One region of the Magnetospirillum gryphiswaldense MSR-1 v2 genome, then DNA from elsewhere that is predicted to be linked to it. Evidence: predicted binding sites of a transcription regulator. Region 1 holds the regulator's gene; the other holds the start of a gene.
The links. The regulator HrcA, encoded in region 1, represses chaperone genes, less so after heat shock. The targets are predictions, from matches to a motif close to GTTAGCACTCNCCNNNGGNGAGTGCTAAC.
Positions count from the first base shown of each region.

Region 2: the regulator HrcA is predicted to act here: its motif matches at 3,972-4,000, upstream of groES (co-chaperone GroES).

Region 1 is NC_023065.1:3,000,891-3,015,895, reverse strand. It holds gene asnB (asparagine synthase (glutamine-hydrolyzing)) at 1-1,515, opposite strand, end outside; gene MGMSRV2_RS14365 (DHA2 family efflux MFS transporter permease subunit) at 1,671-3,254, opposite strand; gene MGMSRV2_RS14360 (HlyD family secretion protein) at 3,251-4,285, opposite strand; gene MGMSRV2_RS14355 (hypothetical protein) at 4,415-4,969, shown strand; gene MGMSRV2_RS14350 (FkbM family methyltransferase) at 4,966-5,901, opposite strand; gene MGMSRV2_RS14345 (alpha/beta hydrolase) at 5,898-6,614, opposite strand; gene MGMSRV2_RS14340 (glycosyltransferase family 4 protein) at 6,682-7,911, shown strand; gene MGMSRV2_RS14335 (glycosyltransferase family 9 protein) at 7,908-8,834, shown strand; gene hemW (radical SAM family heme chaperone HemW) at 8,841-9,959, opposite strand; gene rdgB (RdgB/HAM1 family non-canonical purine NTP pyrophosphatase) at 9,986-10,582, opposite strand; gene rph (ribonuclease PH) at 10,579-11,304, opposite strand; gene hrcA (heat-inducible transcriptional repressor HrcA) at 11,429-12,490, shown strand; gene grpE (nucleotide exchange factor GrpE) at 12,511-13,101, shown strand; gene MGMSRV2_RS14305 (PQQ-dependent sugar dehydrogenase) at 13,151-14,344, shown strand; gene dapB (4-hydroxy-tetrahydrodipicolinate reductase) at 14,314-15,005, opposite strand, start outside.
Region 2 is NC_023065.1:2,790,651-2,805,655, forward strand. It holds gene MGMSRV2_RS13205 (DNA polymerase III subunit gamma/tau) at 1-1,009, opposite strand, end outside; gene MGMSRV2_RS13210 (TAXI family TRAP transporter solute-binding subunit) at 1,138-2,154, opposite strand; gene MGMSRV2_RS13215 (hypothetical protein) at 2,373-3,395, shown strand; gene MGMSRV2_RS13220 (c-type cytochrome) at 3,392-3,715, shown strand; RNA gene ffs (signal recognition particle sRNA small type) at 3,775-3,873, shown strand; gene groES (co-chaperone GroES) at 4,062-4,349, shown strand; gene groL (chaperonin GroEL) at 4,386-6,029, shown strand; gene MGMSRV2_RS13240 (hypothetical protein) at 6,145-6,480, shown strand; gene meaB (methylmalonyl Co-A mutase-associated GTPase MeaB) at 6,491-7,474, shown strand; gene MGMSRV2_RS13250 (protein phosphatase CheZ) at 7,619-8,137, shown strand; gene rpmB (50S ribosomal protein L28) at 8,272-8,574, shown strand; gene MGMSRV2_RS13260 (c-type cytochrome) at 8,709-9,398, opposite strand; gene mog (molybdopterin adenylyltransferase) at 9,484-10,020, opposite strand; gene lepA (translation elongation factor 4) at 10,754-12,556, opposite strand; gene MGMSRV2_RS13275 (zinc-binding alcohol dehydrogenase family protein) at 12,651-13,652, opposite strand; gene MGMSRV2_RS13280 (winged helix-turn-helix transcriptional regulator) at 13,765-14,118, shown strand; gene MGMSRV2_RS13285 (ATPase inhibitor subunit zeta) at 14,136-14,435, shown strand; gene MGMSRV2_RS22330 (ArsR/SmtB family transcription factor) at 14,589-15,005, shown strand, end outside.

The DNA of each region.
Region 1 (15,005 bases):
CAGATCGTCGGGCAGATAGCCCAGCACATCCAGCACCATCACCGTCAGCGCCGGATCGCTCAGGCTGGGGTGGCGGCCAGGATCGGTATAGAGATCCGGTCGGGTCGGTGCCCCCAGCACCATCTCGCCCATGCCGCGCCAACGGCTGTAATGGCGACCCAGCATGTGCGGGATATCGCTGGTTTGCAGGTTTTCCACCGCCTTGCGCAGACGATAGCCGGGATAGGACCGGCGCTTGCGCCCGACCAGGGCCGACAGGCCGGCGGCACTGTTCAGCAGGCCGGGCGGCACCGCCTGACCGGCGCGGGCCAGGGTGCGCAGCCAAGCCGGCATCGCCCGCAGCCGGGCCCAGTCGCGCGGGATCGAGCGATAGATGCCGTACCCGCCGAACAATTCGTCGGCGCCGTCGCCGGACAGCGCCACGGTGACGTCCTGGCGGGTCAGCCGCGCCAACAGCACGGTGGGCAATTGCGCTGGGTCGGCGAAAGGCTCGTCCCAGATGGCTGGAAGATCGGGGACCAGGGCCAGGGCGTCGTCGTCGGTGATGCGCAGTTCGGTGTGTCGGGTGCCCAGATGGTCGGCGACGGCACGGGCATAGGGGCTTTCATCATAGCCTTCCGCGTCGAAGCCGATGGTGAAGCTATGCACGGGGGCCGGCGACAATTCCTGCATGATGGCGGCGGTCAGCGACGAATCAATGCCGCCGGACAGAAACACCCCCACCGGTACGTCGGCCTGCATCCTGAGCGCGATGGACGAGCGCAGCAACTGGTTCAACCGTTCCGCCGCCGCTGCCGGCCCGCCGGTGAAGCTGCCGGCCACCGCCTGGGCCCGTTCGGTCGCCGACCAATAGGGGCGGATCAGGCGGTGGTCGCCCTTGATCGTCATCACCGTACCCGGTGGCAGCTTGTGGGCCTTGGCATAGATGCTGTGGGGCGCGCCGATCCAGCCCAGCCGCATGTATTCGGCCAAGGCGGCGCGGTCGAGGGTGGTGTCGAAACCGGGATGGGCGGCCAAGGCCTTCAGCTCCGAACCAAAGGTCAGGGTGCCGTTCGCCTCGCTCCAGTACAGCGGCTTTTCGCCGATGCGGTCGCGGGCCAGATACAAGGTGTGTTCCAACCGGTCCCACAGGGCGATGGCGAACATGCCGTCGAACTGGGAAAGCGCGCGCTCGACGCCTAAGCGGGCCACGCTTTCCAGCAGCACCTCGGTGTCGGAATGGCCGCGCCACTCCATCGGTTCCAGGCGTCCGCGCAACTGCCCGTGATTGTAGATTTCGCCGTTGAACACCACCACCCAACGGCCATCGCGCGACGCCATCGGCTGATGGCCGGACGGCGTCAGGTCCAAGATGGCGAGGCGGCGGAAACCCAAGGCGATGCCGGCGCCATCGTCGCACCACACGCCGCTATCGTCGGGGCCGCGATGGACCAAGGTGGCGGCCATGGCCTCGACCACGCGGGCGCGGTCCGAGGTGGTGGCGGAAATATCGAGAAAGCCGGCGAAGCCGCACATGGGGATCAGGATTCCAATTTGGCGCGGGCAGACCTTAGCCCGCGGGGCCCCGCCCTGGCAACAGGGCTCGGTTCCCGCCCCGCCCCGAACGCCGCCGAAGAGGGTTGGGGCGGGATTTCGGCGAAATTGGGACGGGGCAGGAACCGATGGGGATGTCAGTGGGCGTCGGCGTTTCCGCTCGACGGATGCCTGACCTTGTGCACCAGGGGCATCAGCACCAGCCCGACCAGGAAGACGACGGACATGGACAGCAAGATGTCGCCGAAAGCCATGGTCGAAGCCTGCTGGCGGGTCAGGTTGTAAAGCACCTTCAAGGCCGCCTGATCGGGATCACCGGGCAACAGGCCGGCCATGCGGGCGGAAATTTCCGACAGCCGCGTCACCGCCATCAGATTGTCGGGGCTCAGGCTTTCCGACAGGCGCAGCATGTGCAGGTCGGTGCGTTCGCGCAAAAAGGTGGTGATGGCGGCCAGCCCGATGGCCCCGCCCAGATTGCGCATCAGATTGTAAAGCCCCGAGGCGTTTTGCACTTCCGCCGGGGCCAGATGGCCCAGGGCGACGGCGTTGATGGGGACGAAGCAGAACATCAGCGCCAAGCCGCGCACCGCCTGCGGCAGGAACATCTCCCAATAGCCCCATTGGCTGGTCAGATAGTGGTTCAGCCACAATCCGGTGCCGAACAGGCTCAGGCCCAGGCCCAGCATGACGCGCAGATCCAACTTTTTCGCCAAGGCGCCGGCCAGGGGCGCCGACAGAAACTGGAACATGCCGGTGACCATCATGGTGAGGCCGATTTCCCGCGACGAATAGCCGCGGATGCGCCCCAGATAGAGCGGGATGACATAGACCGAGCCGTAAAGGCCGATGCCGATGATGAAGCTGTATAGGCAGCCGACGGCGAAGTTGCGGTCGTGGAAGGCCTTGATGTCGACCACCGGATGGGGCGTGGTCAGCTCGCGCCACAAAAAGGCCATGCCGGCGATGGTGCATAAAAAGGTCATGGCGACGATCTTGGGCTCGTCGAACCAGTCGTCGCCGGGGCCTTCCTCGAGGATGTATTGCAAGCTGCCCAAAAAGGCCGCCACCAGGACGATGCCGGCCAGATCGAAGCCTTTCAGCATGTCGAGGCGCGGGCGGTCCACATGCACGAACAAAAACACCAGGGCCGCGACGATCAGGCCGGGGACGACGTTGATCAGGAACAGCCAGTGCCAGGAAAACGCCTCGGTCAGCCAGCCGCCCAAGGTCGGCCCCAGGGTCGGGGCCATGGTCGCCACCAGCCCGATCAGCACCGAGATGCCGGCGCTCATCCTGGGTGGGAACAAAAGGAACGAGGTGGCGAAGACGGTGGGGATCATGGCGCCGCCCAAAAAGCCCTGGATGGCGCGGAATACGATCATGGATTCGATGTTCCAGGCGAAGGCGCAGGCGACCGAGGCGATGGTGAAGGTCAGGCACGAGGCCATGAACAGCCAACGGGTGGAAAACACCCGGGCCATCCATCCCGACAGCGGGATCATCACCACCTCGGCGATCAGATACGAGGTCTGGACCCAGGAAATCTCGTCGGCGGACGCCGACAGCCCGGCCTGGATCTGGGCAATGGAGCTGGCGACGATCTGGATGTCCAGGATGGCCATGAACATGCCCACCACCATGGCGAAGAAACCGATCCAGTCGCGTGTGTGCACCACCCGGTCCTCGGGCCGGATGCTCAGGCGCGGATCGGCCGGACTCACTTGCCGGCTCCGCTGCGGGTGTCGACGCTGACCACCACCGACAGGCCGGGGGCCAGTCGTCCGGCCAGCGGATTGTCGGCGGGCACGTGGATGCGCACCGGCAGGCGCTGGACGATCTTGGTGAAATTGCCGGTGGCGTTTTCCGGCGGCAACAGGCTGAACTTGGCCCCCGTGGCCGGCGAGAAGCTGTCCACCGTGCCGGTCAGCACGTGTTCGGGAAAGGCGTCGATCTTGATGGAAACGCTTTGGCCGGGCTTCAGGCGGGCCAATTGGGTTTCCTTGAAATTGGCGTCGATCCACACGCTGTCCAGCGGCACCACCGACAAAAGGTGCTGGCCGGGCCGGACATAGGCGCCGGTCCGGGCGACGCGGTTGCCGATGACGCCATCGACGGGCGCGCGGATGATGGTGGCATCAAGATCGGCCAGGGCTTGATTGACTTGGGCTTGCGCCTGGTTGACCTGGGCTTGGGCGACGTCGCGATCCGCTTCCAGCACCGCCATCTGCCGTTTGGCGGCGGTGGCCTGGGCACTGCTGCCCTGCAGGCTGGCGGCGGCCTTGGCCGCCTCGGCGGTCTGGGTGTCGAAGCGCTGGCGGCTGACGAAGTCGTCCTTGACCAGCCGGCTGGTGCGGTCCAGATCCTGGCGCGACAGGGTCAGGTCGGCCTTGGCCGCCGAAATGCCGGCGCCGGCCTGCTGCATCACCGCCTGTTGCACCAATACCTTGTCGTCCAATTGGGCCAAGGTGGCGCGCCGTGCCGCCAGCACCGCCTCGGCCTCGGCCAGTTTGCTGCGGTAATCGGTGTCGTCGATGCGGATCAACAGATCGCCGGCCTTGACCCGCTGGTTGTCGGTCACCGCCACCTCGACGATGTGACCGGCCAGCTTGGGCGTCATGGTGGTGATGTCGCCATCCACATAGGCGTCGTCGGTGGTTTCGAGGAAACGACCATCGGCATACCAGCGCCAGCCGTACAATGCGGCGACGCACAGCAGGGCAAGGGCGAAGAGGCGAAGGATGGTCTTTTTCATGGCGAAAACCTGAACTGAACGGTTCAGTTTTATATGCGCCGCCATATGTGGCGGTCAAGAGGTGTGTGCGGGTGATTGTGCGGCGAAGGTGGGCGGGTTAGGCTTTGGCCGATTTCATCGGGGGAAACCATGCGCCCACTCGTCCTTGCTGTTGCCGCTTTGCTGCTGCCCCTGTCGGCCCTGGCGTCGGAACGGTTGCAGGTGCCGCAACTGAGCGATTGGAAGGTGATGTCGTCGGTGACCGACAAGACCGGGCAGTCGACGGAATTGATCCCGGTGCAGGAAGGGGCCGAGACCTGGACCCGGCGCATCACCGTGCAGGCGTTTCGCGGCGTGCCGTTGACGGTGTCGGAATTTCTGGAACAGGCGGTGGCCAAGACCGCACCGGTATGCGAAGCCGCTGCCGCCGGCCCGGCCAGCATCGGCAGCATCGGCGGGCGCGAGGCGGGGTCGCGCACCATCGCCTGCGGCAAGTACAAGGGCGACGGACGCGGCACCTATGTGCTGCATTTCGCCATCCGTGGCCGCGATGCCTTTTATGTGGTCAGCCGCATGTGGCGCGGCGCCCCCTTCGCCCTGGGTCAGGTGCCGGTGCCGGAAAGCGAGCTGGTCCAGTGGCGCGCCTATGCCGATGCCATCGATCTGTGCGACACCACCGATGCCCGCCGGCCCTGCCGGGATTAGTTGGGCACGCCCCCCAGCAAGGACCGCAACAGCGGAACCAACTCGCGCAGATTGGCCCGCATCTGCTGCCAAGCCACCCGTCGGCCCAACCGGCGCGAGGCATGGGCGACGGCATCGGCCTTGATTCCTGATCGGGTCAGCAGCGGCAGGGCGTGGTCGAAATAGCCCAGGGCCATGGCGATCAGCCCGGCGGCCAGGGTTTGCCGGTCGGCGGCCAGGGTGTCGGCGCGGCGGAAATACAAAAGGTCGCATTGGCCGATCTGGCCGCGCGAATAGCCGGGTTGGCCGCGCCAGGAATAGGGGTGCGGCGCCACCGGCTGCGCCCGCCAGCGCATGGGGCGGATGATGTCCATCAGCTCGAAGCCCTGGCCGCGCAGGAACACATCCATGTCGGCCACCAGCGGCTGGTTCTTGCGGGCGGCGACGAACGACGCCTCGGCCTTGATCGCCACTGTCGCCGCCAGCGTTTGCGGGGCGGCTTGCAGGATGGACAGTTCCGCCCCCTCCACATCCAGCTTCAGGTAATCGGGCAAGGCCAGCCCGGCCAGGGCGTGGTCCAGGGTGACGGTGTCCACCGTCAGCGGGCGGCAGTTGCTGGTCAGGTGCGACAGGCCGAAGCGTTCGCCCACCGCCGGATCGTGCTCCAGCAATGACGCTCCCACCGGGTCGGGCGGTATCCATAACGTCGCCGGGCCGTTGGCAGCGCCGATGGCGAAGGGCAGCCAACGGACCGAGCGCCACGGCGCCGGGTCGGTGGCCTGTAATTGGGCAAAGGCCTGGGGTTCCGGTTCAAAGCCGATGCCGTCCACCGCCCAGGCGATGGGCAGCAGATCGGGGTCGAAGCCCCCGCGTGAGCCGATATCCACCGCCCGCAATCCGGCAGCGGCGATGGTTGGGGCCAAATCGCCGTGGCGGAAGAAGTCGGTGTTCATTCCAGCCCATCCACCAGGCGGGCGACGATGGCGGTCATGCGCGCCAGATCCTGGTCGCGGCTGAGCCGGTGGTCGCCATCCTTGATCAAGGTGATCTCGACGTCGTCGGAGGCCAGGCAATCGGCGATCTTCAGTGCCGTTTTCCAAGGCACGTCGGCATCTTTTTGTCCCTGGATCAGGCGGACCGGGCACGCAAGGTTGATGCAATCACCCAGCAGCAGGTTGTTGCGGCCATCCTCGATCAGCAGGCGCGGCACCGTCCACGGATTATCCGGCTCATAGCAATTGGGCAGCACCACTTCACCTTTTTCCAGCAGGTCGCGGCGCTGTTCAGCGGTGAATTCAGCCCACATCAGATCCTCGGTGAAATCGGGGGCGGCGGCGATGCCGGCCAGCCCGACCACCCGGTCGCGGCGGCGCAAGGCGGCCAGCAGCGCCACCCAGCCGCCCAGGGACGACCCCACCAGAACCTGCGGCCCCTGGGTCAGTTCATCAAGCACGGCGACGGCGTCGTCGGCCCAGCGGCTGACACACCCGTCCTCGACCCGCCCACTGCTTTTGCCGTGGCCGAACAGGTCGAAGCGGACGAAGGCGCGGCCTTGGTTTTTGCACAGATTTTCCAGGGCCAGGGCCTTGCCGCCCTCCATGTCGGAATGAAAGCCATGCAGGAAGATGATTCCAGGGCCCTTGCCTTCCAGGCGATGGTATGCCATGGACGCCCCGTCAGCGCGTGTTAATATCCCGCCGCCTTCAACCATGGTCATGACCTTGCCCCAATCCATGTCGGAAACTGAAAATCCCCCCATCGATGCCGCCGAAAGCGGCGTCCGTCAACCGGTCGTTCTGCAAGTGCTGCCGGCGCTGGTCACCGGCGGGGTCGAACGCGGCACCGTCGAGGTGGCCCAAGCCCTGGGCGAAGCCGGCTGGAAAGCGGTGGTCGCCTCCAGCGGCGGCCCCATGGTGCGGGAACTGATCCGCGCCGGCGCTGTCCACGTGGAGATGCCGCTGGCTTCCAAGAACCCGCTGGTCATGCGCGCCAACGTCAAGCGCCTGGAAAAGGTGATCCGCGAGCACGGCGTCGACATCGTCCACGCCCGCTCGCGCGCCCCGGCCTGGAGCGCGCATGCCGCCGCCAACCGCACCGGCGCCCATTTCATCACCACCTTCCATGGTACCTACAACCTGGGCGGTTTCGGCTTCAAGCACTGGTACAATTCGGTGATGGTCAAGGGCGAGCGGGTCATCGCCATTTCCGAATTCATCGCCGAACATGCAAGGCGCATCTATGGCCTGGCGGCGGAACGCATCCGCGTCATCCATCGCGGTGTTGACCTGACCAAGTTCGATCCCAACCGGGTCAGCCAGGAACGCATCATCCAACTGGCCAACCGCTGGCGGCTGCCCGACGGCTATCCGGTGATCATGTTGCCCGGGCGGTTGACCCGCTGGAAGGGGCAAAGAGTGCTGATCGAGGCCTTGGCCCTGCTGGGTCGCCACGATGTGCGCTGTCTGCTGGTGGGCTCGGATCAGGGCCGTAGCGGCTATCGCCAGGAACTGGTCGATCTGATCAAGCGCCGCGACCTCACCCATGTGGTTCATATCGTCGACGAATGCAACGACATGCCCGCCGCCTATATGCTGACCGATGTGGTGGTGTCGGCTTCAACCGACCCCGAGGCCTTCGGCCGGGTGGTGGTCGAGGCCCAGGCCATGGGCCGTCCGGTCATCGCCACCGATCATGGCGGCCCGCGTGAAAGCATTCTGGCCGGGCGTACCGGCTGGCTGGCCAATCCCGACGACCCCCGCTCGTTGGCCGATGCCATTGCCCGTTTTCTTGATCTGTCGGCGGAGGAGCGTCAGCGCGTCGCCGATCTGGGCCAAGCTTTCGTCCGCGCCAATTTCACCAAGGAAGCCATGTGCGCCAAGACCTTGGCGGTGTATCGGGAGATTCTTTCCGGTGCGCCGGTGGTGGCGCAGCAAGATTGGCTGATCGACCCGGAGCAGGCGTGACCAGCCCCCGCATCCTGGTCATCAAATTGGGCGCCCTGGGCGATTTCGTCCAGGCTTTCTCCCCTTTCGCCGCCATTCGCGCCCACCATCCGGGGGCCGAGATCACGCTTTTGACCACCCGGCCCTTTGCCGAGATGGCGGTGGCCAGCCCCTATTTCGACCATGTGTGGATCGATGAAAAGCCGCGTCTGTGGCAAGTGGCCAAGCTGGTGCGGTTGCGGGAGCGGCTGCGCGGCGGGCGGTTCACCCGTGTCTACGATTTGCAGACCTCGGACCGCTCAGGCTGGTATTTCCGTCTGATCGGAGCGGGGGTGGAATGGTCGGGCATCGCCAAGGGCTGCTCGCACCCCCATGCCAATGCACAGCGCGACTTCCTGCACACAATAGAGCGTCAGGCCGAGCAATTGGCCATGGCCGGCATCGCCGAATATCCGCCCGCCGACCTGTCCTGGGCCGAGGCCGATCTGTCGCGCTTTGGCTTGCCCCACCCCTTCGCCCTGCTGTGTCCGGGCGGTGCCCCCCACCGCCCGGCCAAGCGGTGGTCAGCCGAGCATTTTGGCGAAATCGCCCAGTGGCTGACCCAGCGCGGCATCACCCCGGTGCTGGTGGGCACCCATAAGGAAAAGGCGGAAATCGACGCCATCACCGCCGCTTGTCCGCAAGCGGTGGCGCTGACCGGGCGGACCGGGTTCCTGGATATTCTGGGATTGGGCCGTCAGGCCATGCTGGCCTTGGGCAACGACACCGGCCCCATGCATCTGATCGCCGCCGCCGGCGCGCCATCCTTGGTGCTGTTCGGCGCCGACAGCAATCCCGATCTGTGCGCACCGCGCGGCCAGGTCAGCCTGTTGCGGCAAGATGATCTGGCCGATCTTGATCCCGAGCGGGTCAAGGCGGCCTTGGCCGCTTTGGTGGCGGACTGACGCGAATCAAGCCCGCAGCAATGCCCCGGTCAGGGAATTCAGCACCAATAGGCCGGCTTCGGTGGCGGCGATGCCGTGGGCTGTGCGCCTCAACAGACCGTCTTGTTCAAGATGGGCATGGGCCTGGACGTCGATGACCTGCCACAGATCCAAGCCGCACTGGTCGCGGAAATGATCGGCGTGGATGCCTTCGTTCAGCCGCAACCCCATCATCACCAACTCTTCCGCTCGGGTGCGGGCGTCCAGGGCTTCCTCGCCCTGGCAGGCATGGCCGTGGGTTTCGACCCGGCGCAGCCATACATCGGGGGCGCGGTGCTGACGGGTGGCCCTGTGGTTCAAGCGGCCATGGGCGCCTGGGCCGATGCCGACATAATCGCCGCCGCGCCAATAGGTCAAATTATGGCGGCTTTCCTGGCCGGGACGGGCGTGGTTGGAAATCTCGTAGGCGGGCAAGCCGGCTTCGGCGGCCATGCACCGGGTCAGCGCGAACAAATCGGCGGCCAGATCTTCGTCGGGTAGCTGGAACTCGCCGCGCGCATGGATGGGGTAAAAGGCGGTGCCTTCCTCGATGGTCAACTGATAGGCCGACAGATGACCGCCGGTCAGGGCCAGGGCTTGGGTCAATTCGGCCCGCCACGCTGCCATGGTCTGGCCGGGACGGGCATAGATGAGGTCGAAGCTGAAGCGGTCGAAGGTCTTGGCCGCTACGTCCAACGCCGCCAGGGCTTCGCCGGCATCGTGACGGCGCCCGAGGAATCGCAGATCGGCATCGTTCAGCGCCTGCACCCCCAAGGACAGGCGGTTGATGCCGGCGGCGCGAAAATCCCGGAAACGCTGGGCCTCGACCGTCGAGGGATTGGCTTCCAGGGTGATTTCGATCAGGGGATCACAATGCCAAAGCTGATGGATACGGTCGATCAGGGCGGCAATGGTGGCGGGCGCCATCAGGCTGGGGGTGCCGCCGCCGAAAAAGATCGAGGTGACCTCTGCCTCGGGCTTGCGGGCGGCGAAATGCTCAAGCTCGGCCAGCAGGGCGCGGCGCCAGCGATCCTGGTCGATGGTGTCGGCAGCATGGCTGTTGAAATCGCAATAGGGGCACTTGGACAGGCAGAACGGCCAGTGCACATAAACCCCGAACCCGGGCGAGGGGGTTACTGGAAGCACGCCGCCACCAGCTTGGCGAAAGCATCGGCCCGGTGGCTGATGGCGTGCTTGGCCGCTGCCTCCATTTCGCCGAAAGTCAGGCTGCCGCCCGTGGGCAGGAAGAACGGATCATAGCCGAAACCGTTGGCTCCGCGCGGCGGCCAGACGATGTCGCCCTCGACCACGCCTTCAAAGGTTTCCACATGGCCGTCGGGCCAGGCCAGGGCCAGGGCGCAGACGAAGCGGGCGCCGTGGTCCGGGGTGTCGCCCATCTTGTCGTGCACCAGTTTCATGGCGGCGGCGAAATCCTTGGTCGGACCGGCCCAGCGGGCGGAATAGATGCCGGGGTCGCCGCCCAGGGCGTTCACCGCCAGACCGGAATCGTCGGCCAAGGCCGGCAGATTGGCGGCCTTGGCCGCCGCCAGCGCTTTCAGTTCGGCATTGGCGGCGAAGGTGGCGCCGGTTTCCTCGGGCTCGTCCAGGCCCAAGGTGCCGGCGGACACCACCTGGGCGTCGAAACGCCCAAGCAGTTCGCCGATCTCGCGGACCTTGCCGGCATTGTGGCTGGCGATGACCAGCGGGCCTGCGGTGAATTTGCGGCTCATGCCAGCCCCACCGCCTTCTTCTGCAACAGCGCCAACTCGGTCACGCCCTTTTCCGCCAGTTCCAGCAATTGGGTGAACTGGTCGCGGCTGAACGGGCGTTCCTCGGCGGTGCCCTGCACCTCGACGATGCCGCCGGTGCCGGTCAAGACGAAATTGGCATCGGCCTGGGCCGACGAATCCTCGGGATAATCCAGGTCCAGGACCGCTTGGCCTTCATAGATGCCGCAGGAAATGGCGGCGACCTGATCGATCAGCGGCACCGCCGACAGCTTGCCGGCCTCGACCAGCTTCTGGAAAGCCAGATGCAGGGCCACCCAGGCGCCGGTGATCGAGGCGGTACGGGTGCCGCCATCGGCCTGCAACACGTCGCAATCGAGCTTGATCTGCATTTCGCCCATGGCGGTCAGATCGGTGACGGCACGCAAAGACCGCCCGATCAGGCGCTGGATTTCATGGGTGCGGCCCGATTGCTTGCCCTTGGCCGCTTCACGGTCGGTGCGGGTGTGGGTGGAGCGGGGCAGCATGCCGTATTCGGCGGTGACCCAGCCCTTGCCGGTATTGCGCAGGAACGGCGGCACCCGTTCTTCTACCGAGGCGGTGCACAAGACGTGGGTATCGCCGAACTTGGCCAAGCACGACCCTTCGGCGTGGCGGGAAAAGCCGGTTTCCAGACGGATGACGCGCAATTGGTCGAAAGCGCGGCCAGACGGGCGATGGGACATGGGGGTTCCTTGATGATCATGGGCGGAATTTGCCCGAACCCTAACGATTCATCGCCCGCTGTGGAACCCCTCACGTTGACGGGATGCATATCCCTCACTAGATTCCGGGCTCAAGCAAAGGATCATGGCCAGCATGCGCGGCAAAAGCCCTGTCATAACCGAGCTCAATACCCGCTCGCGCGAGATATTCCGCCAGATCGTCGAGGCCTATGTGCACACCGGCGAGCCCATCGGCTCGCGTACGCTGTCGCGGCGGTTGGGGGTGTCGCTGTCGCCGGCGACCATCCGCAACGTCATGGCCGATCTGGAAGACGCCGGCCTGCTTTATGCCCGCCATACTTCGGCCGGGCGGTTGCCGACCCAGGCCGGCATGCGCTTGTTCGTCAACGGCCTGCTGGAAGTGGGCGGCCTGCCCGAGGACGAGCGCTCGGCCATCGACACCCGCTGTCAGGCCATGGGCAAAAGCATGGAACAGGTGCTGGCCGAGGCCATCGGCGCCCTGTCCGGCCTGTCGCGCTGCGCCGGCATGGTGGTGGCGCCCAAGATCCAGCGGGCGTTGAAGCAGATCGATTTCGTCTGGCTGGGCCAGGGCCGTGCCCTGGTGGTGTTGGTGACGCAAGACGGCATGGTGGAAAACCGCCTGCTCGACCTGCCGCCCGAGGTGCAGCCCAGCGCCCTGGTGGAAGCGGCCAATTTCTTGAATGATCGTCTGGTTGGCCGCACCTTGGACGATGTGCGCGAGCAGGTGCAAACCGAACTGGACCTCCAGCGCCATCAGCTGGACGAACTGACCACCCGGGTGGTGGAAGCCGGTCTGGCCACGTGGTCGGGTGACGGCGCCAAATCGTCGCTGATCGTGCGCGGTCAGTCGCATTTGCTTGACGACGTCACCGCCGTCGAGGATCTGGAAAGCATCCGCGGGTTGTTCGAGGCGCTGGAAACCTCGGAACAATTCCTGCGCTTGCTGGATCTGGCCAACATGGCCGAGGGTGTGCAGATTTTCATCGGCTCGGAAAACGAGCTGTTCGGCGTCACCGGCTGTTCCATGATCGTCGCGCCCTATCGTGACGCGCGGGAACAGATCGTCGGCGCCATCGGCGTCATCGGCCCGCAGCGGCTGAATTTCGCCCGTATCATCCCCATGGTCGATTACACCGCCAAGGTGGTCGGCCGCTTGATCGGTTAACTTTGAACGGAAGAACAGGCATGAGCGAGGAACAGACCACCGAACAAAGCGCGGAAGCGCCCGCCCCGGAAACCCCGGCCCCGGCCGAGGTCGTCGCCCCCGAGGCCCGCATCGCCGAGCTGGAAGCGGAAGTGGCCAAGCTGAAAAGCGAGGTTCTTTATGCCCGCGCCGACACCGAGAACGTCCGCCGCCGCCTGGAACAGCAGGCCGAGGATCGCGGCAAGTTCGCGGTGTCCAATTTCGCCAAGGACGTGCTGTCGGTGGCCGATAATCTGCGCCGCGCCCTTGATGCGGTGCCGCCGACCGCGCGGGAAGGCAACGATATCGCCAATACCCTGACGGTGGGGGTGGAACTGACCGAACGCGAGATGCTGGCGGCGCTGGAACGCTACGGCATCCGCCAGATCCAGGCCCTGGGCCAGCGCTTCGACCCCAATCTGCATCAGGCGATGATGGAGATGGAAGATGCCAGCCAGCCGGAAGGCACGGTGGTGATGGTCATGCAGCAGGGCTATCAACTGCATGAACGTCTGTTGCGCCCGGCCCTGGTCGCCGTCGCCAAGGGCGGCCCCAAGACGCCGCCGGGCGAACAGGTCGATACCAGCGCGTAAGGATGAAAGGCCCGCCGGAAACAGCGGGCCTTTTTCATGGGAGGCCCGCATGATGAAGCGCTTCATTCCGCTGATACTGATCGTGGCCATGCCGGCTCTGGCCGCCGATCCGGCGCCGGGAACCCGTTTTCGCGTCGATGTTTCCGATCTGCCGGCCCCCTTCGCCACCCCGTCGGTGGCCAATCCCGCCGATGTGGTGGCACGACCGCCGGGGGCGGGGCTGAAGCTGCCGCCGGGCTGGCGGGCGACACTGTTCGCGACTGGATTGGATCATCCGCGCAATCTGCTGGTGCTGTCCGACAACTCGGTGCTGGTGGCCGAGCAGCGTTTCGACAGACTGACCCGGCTGGTGGATGGCGACGGCGACGGAATCGCCGATAGCCGCACCACCTTGGCCGCCGGTTTCGACGAACCCTTCGGTCTGGCCGAGCGGGACGGTGAAATCTGGGTGGCCGATACCAAGGCGGTGTGGGCCTTGCCGTGGCGGGCCGGTGAGGACAAGGCGGGGCGCCGCCGACAAGTGACCACCGACGGCGCCCTGGGCGACGATCGCGGCCATTCCACCCGTTCGCTGGTCCTTCATCCCGATGGAAGCCGCTTTTACGTGGGCATCGGCTCGCGCGGGAACGTGGCGGAAGAGGCTGAGCCGCGCGCCACCGTGCGCGTGTTCGCCATGGACGGATCGGGCGGGCGCAGTTTCGCCAGCGGTTTGCGCAACCCGGTGGGCATGGCCTTTCGCCCCGGCAGCACTGAATTATGGGCGGTGGTCAACGAACGCGACGGGCTGGGCGACGAATTGGTGCCCGATTACCTGACCTGGGTGGTGGAGAGCGGCTTTTACGGCTGGCCTTATGCCTATCTGGGGCCCCATCCGCAACCCGGTCTGGGGCCTAAGGCTGCCGACAAGGTGGCGGCGGCGCGTGTGCCCGACATCCTGTTCCGCGCCCATTCGGCCCCGCTGGGACTGGCCTTCGCCCATGGTGACGCCTTTGTCGGCCTGCACGGATCGTGGAACCGCTCGGAACCCATCGGCTACATGGTCGCCCGGGTGCCGTTCAAGGATGGCAAGCCGGTCGGCCATTACGAGGCCTTCGCCAGCGGCTTCATGGCCGGCCCCCACGCGGTGTGGGGGCGGCCGGTGGGAGTGGCCGCCGGCGCGGATGGCGCGCTTTACGTCGCCGACGATGCCGGACGCACGGTGTGGAAACTGATTTACAGCCCCAAAACGTCGCGCATGGAATAAAGTCCCGGCCCCTGGTCCTTGGCCCACAGGGCCGCGCGCACCGCACCCTTGGCGAAGACGGCGCGGCTTGACGCCTTGTGGCTCAGTTCCATCCGCTCGCCCTCGGCGGCGAACATCACCGTGTGGTCGCCGACCACGTCGCCACCGCGGAGGGTGGCGAAGCCGATCTCGCCCTTGGGACGGGCACCGGGATGGCCGTCGCGCGATTTGCACCACACGCTGTCCAGCGCCACGGCGCGGCCCTTGGCGGCGGCGCGGCCCAGGCCCAAGGCGGTGCCGCTGGGGGCGTCGACCTTGTGGCGGTGGTGCATCTCGACGATTTCGATATCGTAATCATCCCCCAGGATGGCGGCGGCACGCTCGGTCAGGGCCATCAGTAGATTGACGCCGACGCTGAAATTGGGGGCATAGACGATAGTGGTCTTCTTGGCTGCTTCGGCCAGCTTGGCCTCGTCATCCTTGGACAGTCCGGTGGTGCCGACGATTAATATCGTGCCCATCTCGGCGGCCAGGACCGCATGCGCCACGGTGGCCGCCGGCGCGGTGAAGTCGATGACGGCGTCCGAGGCCGCGAACAGGGCCGACGGGTTTTCACCGATGAAGGCACCCAGGGCGTCGCGGCCCAGCACCTCGCCCACATCCTTGCCGATCAGGGCCGAGC
Region 2 (15,005 bases), 210 kb from region 1:
CCATGGACAGATCGCCGGCCATCTGCGTGCCCTTGACCTTTTCGGTTTCCGAGGCGGCGGAGGAATCGGCTGCGTCGGGGGTGATCTTCAGCCGGGTCAGCCAATGGGCCAGTTCCAGCATGTCCTGCACCACCACCGCCGGATCGGCGCCCAGGGCATATTGTTCCGCCAGCAGATCGAGTGCCGGGGCCATCTGCCCCTTCATCACCAATTCGAACAGATCGAAGACACGGGCGCGGTCGGCCAGCCCCAGCATGTCGCGCACCTGAGCTTCCGACACCAGCCCGGCGCCGTGGGAGATGGCCTGATCCAACAGCGACAGCCCGTCGCGCACCGAGCCGTCGGCGGCGCGCGCGATCAGGCGCAGGGCGGCCGGCTCGATCTCGGCCCCTTCCGTGTCGGCGATGGCAGCGAAATGCTTGGTCAACACCTCCATTTCCACCCGGCGCAGGTCGAAACGCTGGCAGCGCGACAGCACGGTGACCGGAATCTTGCGGATTTCGGTGGTGGCGAAGATGAACTTCACATGTTCCGGCGGTTCTTCCAGCGTCTTCAACAGGGCATTGAAGGCGGCGGTGGACAGCATGTGCACTTCGTCGATGATATAGACCTTGAACCGGGCCGAGGTCGGCCGGTAGCGCACGCTTTCGATGATCTCGCGGATATCGTTCACGCCGGTGCGGCTGGCGGCGTCCATCTCCAGGATATCGACGTGGCGATCCTCGGCGATGGCCCGGCAATGTTCGCACTGGCCGCAGGGGTCGATGGTCGGGCCGCCCTGGCCATCGGGGCCGATACAGTTGAGGGCGCGGGCGATGATCCGCGCCGTCGTCGTCTTGCCCACACCGCGCACGCCGGTCAGCACGAAGGCATGGGCCAACCGACCCGAGGCGATGGCGTTGGTCAGCGTCCGCACCATGGCGTCCTGACCGATCAGGGTGGCGAAATCGGTCGGACGGTACTTGCGGGCAAGGACGCGGTAAGGCGTGGGCTGAACGGTATCGGTCATGGCCCAACCATATATCGGTGCATCCGATTTCCCAAGGGGGGAACAGCGATTCCGATAAAGTCGGAATCGCTTAAGCCCGCGTGGCGTCTGAACGGGCCCGGCACGGGCCGCGCCTCACGCCAAGCTTCCTATCTCACCAATCCGGCATCGAAATAAAAGGCCGAGGCGCCGCCATGGATCTGAATGCCCATCTTTTCGATGGTCTGGGCATCCAGATTTATCTTGGCCCCGTGCGGGCTGTTCTGGGTCAGCAGCTTTTGCGTGCTGGGGTGCCAAAGCGCCCGCGTCACCCCATAGATCAGCTTTTCATCCTGCTCGGCCCCGGTGACCAGGGCGACGCCGACGCCCAGCGACTTGACGGGATCGGCCATACCGTCATAAGTGCCGCCGTCGATCTGGGATTGCAGCAAAAAGGGGAAGCGCTCCAGCATCTTGGCCGCTTCCGGCCCGTCCAACGGCACCAGATTGATGGCGGTCTTGCGGGCCAGATCGGCGATCACCGGCACCGGAAAGGCATCGACCATCAAAAAGGCGTCCAACTCGCCGGCGGCCAGGGCATCGGCGGCGGCGCCGGGCTTCAGGAACGACAGCTTCATCTGCTTTTCACCGATGCCATAGCCTTCCAGCAACAACCGGCCATGGACCAGCGAACCGGAATCCTTGTCGCCGAACGACACCTTCTTGCCACGCAAATCCTTGACCGAGGCGATCTTGGCCCCCTTGCGCGCCACCAGATGCAGGGTTTCCGGATACAGCATGGCGATGCCGCGCAGATTGGACACCGCTCCCTTGCCCTTGTAGATGCCGGTGCCGTGATAGGCCCAATAGGCGATGTCGGCATGAACCAGGGCGGCATCGAGACGCTTTTGCCCGATGGCTTCCACATTGGCGACCGAACCGCCGGTGGATTTGGCCACCGCCACCAGACCGGGCACACCGCATGACCCGCCCTTTTCGCACTCGCGCGAGCCGGGGGGATTGGACAGCGCGTTGGCGATCAGGCCGCCGACGGGAAAGCGGGTCTCGCCGGTCGGGCCGGTCCCCAATTGGAAAAAGCGCAATTCCTGGGCCGTGGCCTGACCCTGAAAGGCCATGAAAACCGCCACCACGGCAGCCGCCCGGGCGAAGCGGCGCATCAGCTGCATCGTCTGCACGTGTTCATCCTCCCCAACCTCTTTGGCACCGGCGCTTTTGTTATACCGGCTTTTGTTGAGGCCGAGTATAAACGCATACTTTAATTTTTCCTCATATAATATCGACATCATCGTACGATCTTCACGGTCCTATTTGCTTTTCGCGGTTTCGCGCCGCAACGTTTCACGGCAATATGATCAGACTTTCATCGGGGACGTTTTGCCTGCCCATGGACGACGAACTTAAAGCCATCGCCGACAGCGACATGGATTCCATGTTCGTGCTGCCGCTGTCGATCATCCCGCTGGAAACGCCGGCCTTGCAAAGCGCTAAGCTGATCAAGAACGTGCGCCTGCAAAGCGTCATCGAAATCTTCGCCGACGAGCAGACCGGATCGGGGCAGGTGGACATCGAAAGCCTGCCGCGCATGTTCAATTGGCCGCTGGACGAGTTGCACCCCGACCACGCCATCTTGCGCCGCCTGGCGCTGTTGCCCAGCTACGACGTCTATTCCTTGCGCATCTCCTTGCGCGAGCACGGTATTCCGGTCAACGATTACTCGGCCTTGAAGCTGTCGCCCGACAAGGCCAACGAGTTGACCAAGTACATGCTGATGTTCACCCGCCCGCTGATGAAGCTGATCTATGCGGACGAGGCGGTGAACGTGGAATCCTATGACGACCTGCTGCACCTGTTCCGCGACCCCGACGTCAAAAAGGCGCGCCAGCGACTGGAACAGATGGCCACCAGCCTGAACATCGACATCTGGGACGTGCCACGTTTCTTGGAAGATTACGGCGACACCTTCCTGTCGCTGTCCTATTTCCGTCATTGCCTGGACCGGTTGGAACCCTATTTCTCGGCCTGTGTCGACGCCATGAAGCCCATCCGCACCCATTTCCAGCTCAAGCAGGATCAGGGGCTGATGAAGACCTGCGACACCATCGAGGACACCATCAACAACATGTCGGCGGCCATCACCGGGCGGCTGGAAGTGTTCGAGAAACGTACGCGCGAAATGTGGGGCAATCTGAACCAGGAGGAATTCCGCCAGGTCAAGACCCTGATCGAGCGCTATCACATCACCATCGGCGCCGTATTGTGCGGACTGACGGTGAAGATGAACTCGTTCGCCCGCATGTTCCCCCGCCCCAATAGCGGCGGCCCGGTCAAGCGCGCCGATTTCATGGCCTCGGAAATGATCCAGGGCATCGGCCAGATCCGTCAGGCGGAAAAGACCTTCTCCGTATGAGGGCGTGGCCGACCTTGCCCATGGCCATCCTGTTGGCGGCCACCCCCGCCATGGCGGCGAACGATGACGCCGCCATGCTGGAACTGGCCGATAAAAGCCGCTGCACCGCCTGCCACGACGTGCGCGAAAAAGTCACCGGACCGGCCTGGATCGACGTCGCCAAGCGCTATCGCAACGATGCCGGCGCGCTTGAGCGCCTGGTGGTCAAGGTGCGTGACGGCGGCTCCGGCGCCTGGGGCACGGTGCCCATGTCGCCCAACAAACGCGTGCCGGAAGAAAACATCCGCAAACTGGTCAGCTGGATTTTGTCGCTGAAATAAGCCGTACGTCCGGTCGCTTTGTCCTTGCAATCAGTACCGCTTGCCCCGATATTCCCGCCGGGAGATCGGCGATGGACGAGCCTGTCGCCAACCCGGTCAGGTCCGGAAGGAAGCAGCCGTAACGATTTCCGGTTCGGGTCGTTGTCCGGTCTCCCACCCTCAATTCCAGAAAATTCATACCAATCAGGGACTTAGTCGACAGCCGCGAAAAATCGTCGGTTTGTCGCTTGACTCCTTTGGGCAGTCTCCCTAGATGGTTAGCACTCGCCGGGGGTGAGTGCTAACAACAAGGCTCCCGCCGGTATATCCATTCCTGGAACCAAACCGCATTGACGGAGGTTTTTATATGAAGTTCCGCCCGCTCCATGATCGTGTGCTGGTGAAGCGCCTTGACGCGGAAGAAAAGACCGCTGGTGGCATCATCATCCCCGATACCGCCAAGGAAAAGCCCATGCAGGGCGAAGTGATCGCCGTTGGCTCCGGCGTTCGCGGCGAAGACGGCAAGATCGTCGCTCTCGACGTCAAGGCCGGTGACCGCATCCTGTTCGGCAAGTGGTCCGGCACCGAAGTCAAGATCGACGGCGAAGACCTGTTGATCATGAAGGAATCCGACATTCTGGGCATTCTGGCCTGAGAATCGTTCCCGCTAAACGGATAGAGGTTTCACACAATGGCTGCTAAAGAAGTCAAGTTTTCCACTGAAGCGCGCGCCAAGATGCTGCGCGGCGTGGACATTCTCGCCGATGCCGTCAAGGTGACCTTGGGCCCCAAGGGCCGCAACGTCGTCATCGAAAAGTCGTTCGGCGCCCCGCGCATCACCAAGGACGGCGTTTCCGTCGCCAAGGAAATCGAGCTGTCGGACAAGTTCGAGAACATGGGCGCCCAGATGGTGCGCGAAGTGGCCTCGAAGACCGCCGATCTGGTTGGTGACGGCACCACCACCGCCACCGTGCTGGCCCAGGCCATCGTGCGCGAAGGCAACAAGGCCGTCGCCGCCGGTATGAACCCGATGGATCTGAAGCGCGGCATCGATCTGGCCGTGGAAGCCGTCGTCGCCGACGTCAAGAGCCGCGCCAAGAAGGTCTCGACCAACGAAGAGATCGCCCAGGTCGGCACCATCTCGGCCAATGGCGAGCGTGACATCGGCGCCAAGATCGCCGAAGCCATGAGCAAGGTCGGCAACGAAGGCGTGATCACCGTCGAAGAAGCCAAGGGCTTCGAGACCGAGCTGGACGTCGTCGAAGGCATGCAGTTCGACCGCGGCTATTCCAGCCCGTATTTCGTCACCAACGCCGAAAAGATGACCTGCGAACTGGACAGCCCCTACATCCTGCTGTTCGAAAAGAAGCTGTCGGGTCTGCAGCCGCTGCTGCCGGTGCTCGAAGCCGTGGTGCAGTCGGGCCGTCCGCTGCTGATCATCGCTGAAGACGTCGAAGGCGAAGCCCTGGCCACCTTGGTGGTCAACAAGCTGCGCGGCGGCCTCAAGGTTTCCGCCGTCAAGGCCCCGGGCTTCGGCGATCGCCGCAAGGCCATGCTGGAAGACATCGCCATCCTGACCGGTGGCCAGGTCATCTCGGAAGACCTGGGCATCAAGCTGGAAAGCGTCACCCTGGAAATGCTGGGCACCGCCAAGCGCGTGACCATCACCAAGGAAGACACCACCATCGTCGACGGTGCCGGCGCCCGTGGCGACATCGAAGCCCGCTGCAAGCAGATCCGCGCGCAGATCGAGGAAACCACCTCGGACTACGATCGTGAAAAGCTGCAGGAACGTCTGGCCAAGCTGGCCGGCGGCGTGGCCGTGATCAAGGTCGGCGGCGCCACCGAAGTGGAAGTCAAGGAACGCAAGGACCGCGTTGACGACGCCCTGCACGCCACCCGCGCGGCGGTCGAAGAAGGCATCGTCCCCGGCGGCGGCACCGCGCTGCTGTACTCGGTGCGCGCCCTTGACGGCATCGCCGTCGCTAACAACGACCAGAAGGTCGGCATCGACATCGTTCGTCGCGCCCTGCAATCGCCGGTCCGTCAGATCGCCGAAAACGCCGGTCATGACGGTGCCGTCGTCGCCGGCAAGCTGCTGGAAGCCACCGACACCAATTTCGGTTTCGATGCGCAGACCGGCACCTATGTGGACATGATCAAGGCCGGCATCATCGATCCGGTCAAGGTGGTCCGCACCGCCCTGCAGGACGCCGCTTCCGTCGCCGGCCTGCTGATCACCACCGAAGCCATGATCGCCGAGAAGCCGAAGAAGGATTCCGGTCCTTCCATGCCCGGCGGCGGCATGGGCGGCATGGGTGACATGGACTTCTAATAAAAGTCCGTTCACTTTGGCCTTCGTGTCGGAAAAGCCCTCTTCCCCTGGGAAGGGGGCTTTTTCTTTGCCCCCCGCTTGGCGTAAGCTTAAGGCCTGCGCGGCGAGGAAAAGCATGTTTGGATTCTTCAAGAACAAGTTCGAAAAAGACGCCCAGGCGGCCATCGAACGCCGCGCCCAGCAGATGGCGCCCAAAGCGGCGGCCAAGGTGGCCAAGCCGGCTCCGGCTTCGTCCAGCCGCGACGACGACATCGCCCGCATGCAGGCCCAGGTCGGCCAGTTCGTCACCCCGGAACGCCAGGCGCTGATCCAGAACGCGCTCAAGGTACAGCGGGCCAAACGCCAGATTCTCGACCAATTGGATGACGAGAGCCGGGCCAAGCTGGTGGCCATGGCCATCACCGCGCTGATGCGCGAAGACGGCCCCCCCGACAGCAACAAGAAGAAATAGGAAGCCGCCCTTGTCCACCGACCCCATCGCCCTGGCTCAAGGCGTGCTGGCCGGCGACCGCCGCTCGGTCGCCCGTGCCATCACCTTGATCGAATCGACCCGCGCCGACCACCGCGAGGCGGCGGAACGCCTGCTGCACGAGATATTGCCCCAGGCCGGGCGTTCGATCCGCATCGGCATCACCGGCGTGCCCGGAGCCGGCAAGTCCACCTTCATCGAGGCCTTCGGCCTGCATGTGGTCGAACAGGGCCATAAGCTGGCGGTGCTGGCGGTGGACCCGTCGTCCCCGCGCTCGGGCGGTTCGATCCTGGGCGACAAGACCCGCATGGAGGATCTGTCGCGCGACATCCGCGCCTTCATCCGCCCCAGCCCATCGGGCTGCACCCTGGGCGGCGTGGCGCGACGCACGCGTGAAGCCATGCTGGTGTGCGAAGCCGCCGGCTTCGACGTGGTGGTGGTGGAAACCGTCGGCGTCGGCCAAAGCGAGACGGCGGTGGCCGACATGGTCGACATGTTCCTGCTGTTGCTGGTGCCGGGCGGTGGCGACGAGTTGCAGGGCATCAAGAAAGGCATCGTCGAACTGGCCGACGCCATCATCGTCAACAAGGCCGATGGCGATCTGGCGGTGGCGGCCAAACGGGCGGCGCGCGACTACACCAACGCCCTGCACCTGCTGACCCCGGCCAGCGCCGCCTGGACGGTGCCGGTGCTGACCTGTTCGGCCCTGGAACGCGGCGGTATCGCCGAGGTGTGGACCGCCATCGGCGGCTACCGCCAGACCATGGCAGCCATCGGGCGCTTCGATGAAAGACGGGCGGAACAGGCCCACGCCTGGATGTGGAACGAAATCAACGAAACCCTGCTGCAAACACTGAAGGACGATTCCAGTGTCGCCACCCAATTGCCGGCGCTTGAACGCGAGGTCACCGCCGGACGCATGGCCCCCGGCGCGGCGGCACGGCGATTGATCAAGGCCTTCCGCCATGGGAACTAGCTGATTTTATACGTATGCGTCAGTCGCTTTGCGTTGTCTTACCAGTCAAGATATGCTGCGTTTGCACCTAGCCGGAATTCAGGACTGACAATGCCCTCGTCCCCCCCCGTTTCTGCCCAAGACCTGCTTATTCTGAAAAGGGAGATGGTCGGTCTGTTCGGCCACTTGCAGCGCATCCGCAAGGAGCTGGCGGCGCTGAACCCGCCGGGGGCGCCCGACCATTTCGGCTCGATGTCGGAACAGCTGGATGAGATCATCCACGCCACCGAAGGCGCCACCAACACCATCATGGAAAGCGTCGAGGGCGTCGACACCCTGATGAACGACGCCCGCGCCCTGACCGAGGATCCCAAGCTCAAGGCCATCTTCGACGCCGTCACCGACAAGGTAAACATGGTGTTCGAGGCCTGCTCGTTCCAGGACATCACCGGCCAGCGGGTGACCAAGGTGGTCAATTCCATGAAATTCGTGGAAGAGCGCATCAATTCCATCATCATCACCTGGGGCCGCGATGAACTGACCAAGGTGGTAGTGGAACTGAAGGAAGAAAAAGACCCCGACAAGAAGCTGCTGAATGGGCCGCAATTGCCCGGCCAGGGGGTGGCCCAGGCCGACGTCGACAAGATGTTCAATCAAGATGACATCGACAAGCTGTTCGGCTGAACGAAACGAGTCTGAATCCGCTTGACGAAAGGGCTTCGGCCCCTTAAAAACGCGGCTTCCCGGCTTTGCCTGGACCCGGATTACCTGTGGCGCCGATTGCGTGCGCCCCAAGCGAACAAAGAGAGGATGTCACCATGGCCCGTCGTTGCTCCATCACCGGCAAGGGCGTTCTGACCGGTAACAACGTCAGCCACGCGAACAACAAGAGCCGTCGCCGCTTCCTGCCCAACCTGCAGGAAACCTCGGTCCTGTCCGACGCGCTGGGCCAGATGGTTCGCCTGAAGGTCTCGACCCGTGGCCTGAAGACCATTGAACACAATGGCGGTCTGGATGCTTTCCTGCTGGGCACCAATGATTCCCGTCTGCCCGACGAAGCCCGTCGCCTGAAGAAGCGCGTCGCCAAGGCTTTGGCCACCAAGCAGGCCGCCGCCGTCTAATCGACGTCAGCACTTACGATACGAAAAAGCCCGGCGAATGCCGGGCTTTTTTGTACGACGTCCGTGGTCCGTGGATCAAATCTGTGCTCGCCACTGGCGATGAGCGTAGTTTGCCTTGGTTCCACCAGGCTGTTTCAATCATCCAAGGTCGATACATAGGCCCACAGATTGTCCCAGTCCTTGGCGGATTTGGGCCGCATCAACTCGTCCACATCCTCGTGCTTGCGTTGCCCGGTCAGGAACAGAGTGATCTGGGTGCGCAAATAGGGGACATGCTGCTGAGCCAGGGGCGGCTTTTTCACCCGGCCCAGGCCATCGCGGGCATGGCATTCCATGCAATCGGCATCGTATAATTTTTGGCCGGCGGCGATATCCCCAGGCTGTCGAGATATCTGTACGGCCTGCTTGGCCAGGGTCAGTCGCTCGAAGGCATCCATGGTCACGTCGTCGGACGGGGGATGCTTTGGCGGGGTGATGGCGGCCAGATAATAAGACACGTCGAGCACGTCTTTTTCCGGCAATTCCCTGTCATTGGCATAGGGAATCATCGGGATGTTTTCGCGTGCTCGTGATTTGAACGCCCGCAATTGCTCGGCGATGTAGTCGGGGTGCATACCGGAAATACGTGGATAGACGCCGCCGCCACCGCCGCCGCCGAATTCACCATGGCAGGCGGCACAGGTCCGCATGATGTCGCGTCCGGCATCGGCATCATAGGTCCAGGTCTTGCCATTGGGCAGTTGACGCGGCTCTGGGGCCTTTTGTGCCCAGGCCGTGCAGACCAGTCCGGTTGCCACCACAATCGTCACCATCGCCAAACGCATGATCCGTTCATCCCACCACAGGAAAGCCGATCATGGTTGTCGCCCGAAAGCGACGCGGCGGACTTTGAGTGCGGTCAAGCGATCGTTATTTCGCTTTGGGGCGGAAGGCCTTGCAGAAAGTCGGATCCGTTTCCAGGAACGGTCCGCCGATCAGATCGATGCAATAGGGAATGGCCGGCATCACCGCTTCCAGACAATCGGCGATGGCGCTAGGCTTTCCTGGCAAATTGACGATCAGCGACTGACCGCGGATGCCGGCGGTCTGCCGCGACAGAATGGCGGTGGGGACCACCTTCAGGCTGACCGCGCGCATCAATTCGCCAAAACCCGGCATCATCTTGTCGCATACCGCCTCGGTCGCTTCGGGGGTGACGTCGCGTGGCGATGGGCCGGTGCCGCCGGTCGTGACGATAAGAGCGCATTTCTCGACATCGGCCAGTTCGCGCAAGGTGGCTTCGATCAGCGGCTGTTCGTCGGCGATCAGGCGCGCCACCGGATGCCATGGCGACACCAAGGCCTTGCCTAGCCACTCGACCATGGCCGGCCCCCCGAGGTCCTGATAGACACCGGTCGAGGCACGATCGGAAATGGTGACGACACCGATGGGAAATGGTCCGGTCATGGGTATTCGCTGGTCAGGAATGGCAAGGGAGTGGGGCGGGTGAGATAACACCAGCTTACTGAATACAGGCAGAATCGTGACCGAAGTGCACAACTTGAATAGTATTCGTTGGCAAGTCGTTGGGGTCAAGAAAAACGTGAAGTCGCGGCCCTCTGGCCGTTGATTTCCTTGCGTCTTGCAGAGACGATTACCAAGCAAGTCTGGCTAGCGCTGCGTGGTTTGGGGGCTGTGCCCGAAATTGAGGTTATGATTGCGGTTATGGCGAGTTTCGCCAGCTTTTCCGCCCCAGTGAGCTGGGTGTATTGGGCCTTGAAATCGGGATTGAACCGAATGGCGACCAGGGCGGACAGCGGCTCACCCGCCGCAAATGAAGGCTCTTCCCGCCCATCGCCTGGATTGCCGCGTGACCGGCCAGACTGGTGGCCTAGCCTGGCACCAAGCTTCCCAGTTCCGGCATTTCGATCAACAGCCCCAAAGCGCTAGTGTCGAGACGCTCCCTTGGGCTGTCGGCACGCGCGATGCCAGTACAACCACCCGTCAAGTGGCGATCCGTCCGACCTTCATGCGTCGGCACGTTCTGGAGGCGGACGCACTCGGCACCACAGTCGGGTCGATCGATTTCACCCGCTATCCAGGCCAGTGCGTCGTTACCGAATTCTCCTGGCAACCCGGTTATGCTACCGCCCACCGCCTGCTTCTGGCACAACCCCAAGCAGGCGGTGAGGGGGTAGCGTCAGTCGTCGCCCATCTTGAGCGCAGCCAGGAAGGCGCTTTGCGGGATTTCGACGCGACCGAACTGGCGCATGCGCTTCTTGCCTTCCTTCTGCTTATCCAAAAGCTTGCGCTTGCGGCTGACGTCGCCGCCATAGCACTTGGCCAGCACGTCCTTGCGCAGGGCGCTGATGGATTCACGCGCGACGATGCGCCCGCCGATGGCCGCCTGGATGGCGATCTGGAACATCTGGCGCGGGATCAGCTCTTTCAAACGGGTGCAGATGCCGCGTCCACGGCTTTCGGCATTGGCGCGGTGGACGATGAAGGCCAGGGCGTCGACCGGTTCCTGGTTGACCAGGATCGACACCTTGACCAGATCGCTTTCGGTGTAGCAATCCATCTCGTAATCGAAGCTGGCATAGCCGCGCGAAATCGACTTCAAACGATCGTAGAAATCGAACACCACCTCGTTCAAGGGCAGCTTGTAGACGGCCATGGCACGGTTGCCGGCATAGGTCAGGTCAAGCTGCTGGCCGCGCCGTTCGGTGCACAATTGCAGGATCGAGCCCAGATATTCGTCCGGCACCATGATGGTGGCCTTGATCCACGGCTCGTCCACATGGTCGATCAGACCCTGGTCGGGCATGTCGGCGGGATTGTGCAGTTCCTGCATGGAGCCGTTGGTCATGTGGATGTGATAGACCACCGACGGCGCCGTGGTGATCAGGTCCAGGTTGAACTCGCGTTCCAGCCGCTCCTGGATGATTTCCAGGTGCAACAGACCCAAAAAGCCGCAACGGAAGCCGAAGCCCAGGGCGGCCGAGGTTTCCGGCTCGTATTGGAAACTGGCGTCGTTCAGGCGCAGCTTGGCCAGGCTATCGCGCAAATCCTCGTAATCGGCAGCGTCGATGGGGAACAGGCCGCACCACACCACCGGGATCGACGGCTTGAAGCCGGCCAGGGCGCTGGCGGCGGGCTTCTTGTCGTCGGTGATGGTGTCGCCCACATTGGTGTCGGCCACCGCCTTGATGCCGGCGGTGATGAAGCCCATCTCGCCCGGACGCAAGGCGTCGGCCTTGATCATCTTGGGCGTGAAGTAACCGACCGAATCCACTTCATAGGCCGAACCGTTGGCCATCATGCGGATCTTCATGCCGCGCTTCAAAACGCCGTTTTTGACGCGAACCAGGATGATGACGCCCAGATAGGCGTCATACCAGGAATCCACCAAGAGCGCCTGCAGATCGGCCTTTTCATCGCCTTCCGGGCAGGGCAGACGGGTGACCAAAGCTTCCAGCACGTCCTCGATGCCGATACCCGACTTGGCCGAGATCATCACCGCATCCGACGCGTCCAGGCCGATGACGTCCTCGACCTGCTGCTTGACCCGCTCCGGCTCCGCCGCCGGCAGGTCGATCTTGTTCAAGACCGGCACGATCTCGTGACCGGCATCCAGCGCCTGATAGACATTGGCCAGGGTCTGCGCTTCCACCCCCTGGCTGGCATCGACCACCAGGATCGAACCTTCGCAGGCGGCGAGCGAGCGGCTGACCTCGTAGGCGAAGTCCACGTGGCCGGGGGTGTCCATCAGATTCAACTGATAGGTCTTGCCGTCCTTGGCCTGATAGGCCAGGCGCACGGTCTGGGCCTTGATGGTGATACCGCGCTCGCGCTCGATATCCATGGAATCGAGCATCTGCTCCTTCATGTCGCGCGCTTCGACGGCGCCGCATTGCTGGATCAGGCGATCAGCCAGGGTCGACTTGCCGTGGTCGATATGGGCGATGATGGCGAAGTTACGGATGTGCTCGAGCTTGGTCATGGACTTCTTATGCAAGGCCGGATGAATCGAGGGAACATAGGGCCTTGCGCGACTTTTGGGAAGGGCGGAGCGCACCGCTCCGCCCTTTGTCCCTTCAGAATCCGGCCAGCACCACTTTGCCCATGGCATGACCGTCCTCGATCAGGGCATGAGCCCGGCGCAAAGTGGCAGCATCGATGGGACCAAGACTTTGCGCCTGGGTGCTGCGCAACACCCCCAGATCAACCAGTTCAGCCACCCGCTTCAGCAAAGTGTGCTGCGCGATCATGTCGTCAGTCTGGAACAGCGAACGGGTGAACATGAATTCCCAGTGGATGGAAATCGCCTTGCGTTTGAACAGGCCGATATCGAAGCCCTTGGGGTCGTCGATCAACCCCAACGCCCCTTGCGGGGCAATGATCTCGGCCAGAGCCGCCTGATGCTGGTCGGTGTTGGTCAGGGCCAGGATCAGGCCTGCGCCGCCCAGACCCAGCCCTTGCCACTGCCCGACCAGATCCTGCCCATGGTCGATAACGTGATGAGCGCCCAAATCCAGACACCATTGCCGGCTTTGCGGGCGTGAGGCGGTGGCGACCACCGTCAGGCCGGTCAATTGCCGGGCCAGTTGAATGGCCGCCGACCCCACCCCGCCGGCACCGCCGATGATCAACAGGCTGCGCGTATCTTCAGCGGTGACGCCCAAGCGGTCGAACAGCAATTCCCAGGCGGTGATGAAGGTCAGCGGCATGGCGGCGGCGGCGGCAAAATCCAGGCTGGCCGGCATCGGGCCGACGATGCGTTCGTCGACCAGATGCAATTGGCTGTTGGTACCGGGGCGGTCGAGGGCACCGGCATAAAACACCCGGTCACCGACCTTGAACAAGCTGACCTCGGGGCCGGTGGCGACGACCACGCCGGCGGCGTCGTAGCCCAGAACCTTGACGGCACCACCAGGATCGACATTGCGACGCACCTTGGTGTCCACCGGATTGACGGCGATGGCTTCGATCCGCACCAGCAGGTCACGGCCTTGGGCGACCGGATCGGGCAGGTCCACATCTTCCAAGGCGGCGGGATCGGTGATGGGCAGGCTGTGGCGATAAGCGATGGCACGCATGAGTTGGGCTCCGCTGACTGGGGTGCGCCATATATGGACCTTTACTGATCCATCTCGCAAGAATGCACATTTTTGGTGTATAGTATCAAAAAAGATACCATTGAGGTTTTCCATGGCGCACAAGGTCTATGATTGCTCACCCGGCTGCCCGGTCGAAGCGACTTTGGAGAAGATCGGCGGCAAGTGGAAGGGCGTGGTGCTCTATCACCTGCTGGAAGGTGTGCATCGCTTCAGCGAATTGCGCCGCAAGCTGCCCAACGTCACCCAGCGTATGCTGACCAAGCAATTGCGCGAGTTGGAAGACGCCGGGTTGGTGCTGCGCACGGTCTATGCCGAAGTGCCGCCGCGGGTTGAATATTGCCTGACCGATCTGGGTGAGACCTTGCGCCCGGTGGTGGTGGCCTTGAAGACGTGGGGCGATACCCATGGCGGGTCCACCAATCATCTGCACTCGTCGGCCGCTTGACCAAGGGGGAGAACGTCATGTTGTTCCAGTCCAAAACCGACACCACCCCCACGGCCCGCGACCGGCGCAACCGCATGGCCGGATTGTGGGCTGCGGAGTTGTTGGGCTTGCTGGGCCATGCCGCCCGCGATTACGCCCACGATCTGACCCACGCCCACGCTCAGGATCACGATGGCGACGGCGACGAAAAGCTGATCCAACGCCTGGGCAAGGATTTGCGCGGCAAGGTCGATATCCACGAAATCCGGGAAAAGCTGTCCCACCTGCTGCACGAGGCCGGGCGGCAATTGCACCATCAGGATCCGGACAAACACTGATCACCCTATGCCTTTCCGATCGACGAAGCCGAAGAGGGCAGCCCTCTTCGGCTTCGTCCGTTTTGGAACTTCATCAAAAAGCGATAAAAAACCCCTTGCCATCTGCAAATGCGAATGACTATCATCCGCGTCAAAGAGCAGGTGGAGGAACTCATGACGACCCAAGGAATGGATACAGCCGTTGCCGCCCTGCGTCAGGCCGGGCTGATGCCGACGCGGGAAAGGTTGTTGGTGGCCGGACTGGTGTTTTCCGGTCCGCTGATCACCCTCAACCCCGGAGAATTGCGGGAACGCGCGCTGGATCAGGGATTGTATTTGAGCGAGGGCGAGGTCGGCAGCGCCTTGGCCGAGTTGAGCCAAGCGGGAGTGTTGCCGAAGATGTTGTCCGGTTCCGGGTCCAGCCCCACCAATTTGCGACGGATCGCCGCCGCCTTGCAGGCCATGGGCAACCATCACCGGCTGCTGGTGCTGGTGGAACTGGCCCAGGGCGAACGCTCCGTCGGCGAATTACGCCGAGCCGTGGGCCTGCGCCCGTCGGCCCTGTCCCAGCATCTGGCCAAGCTGCGCATC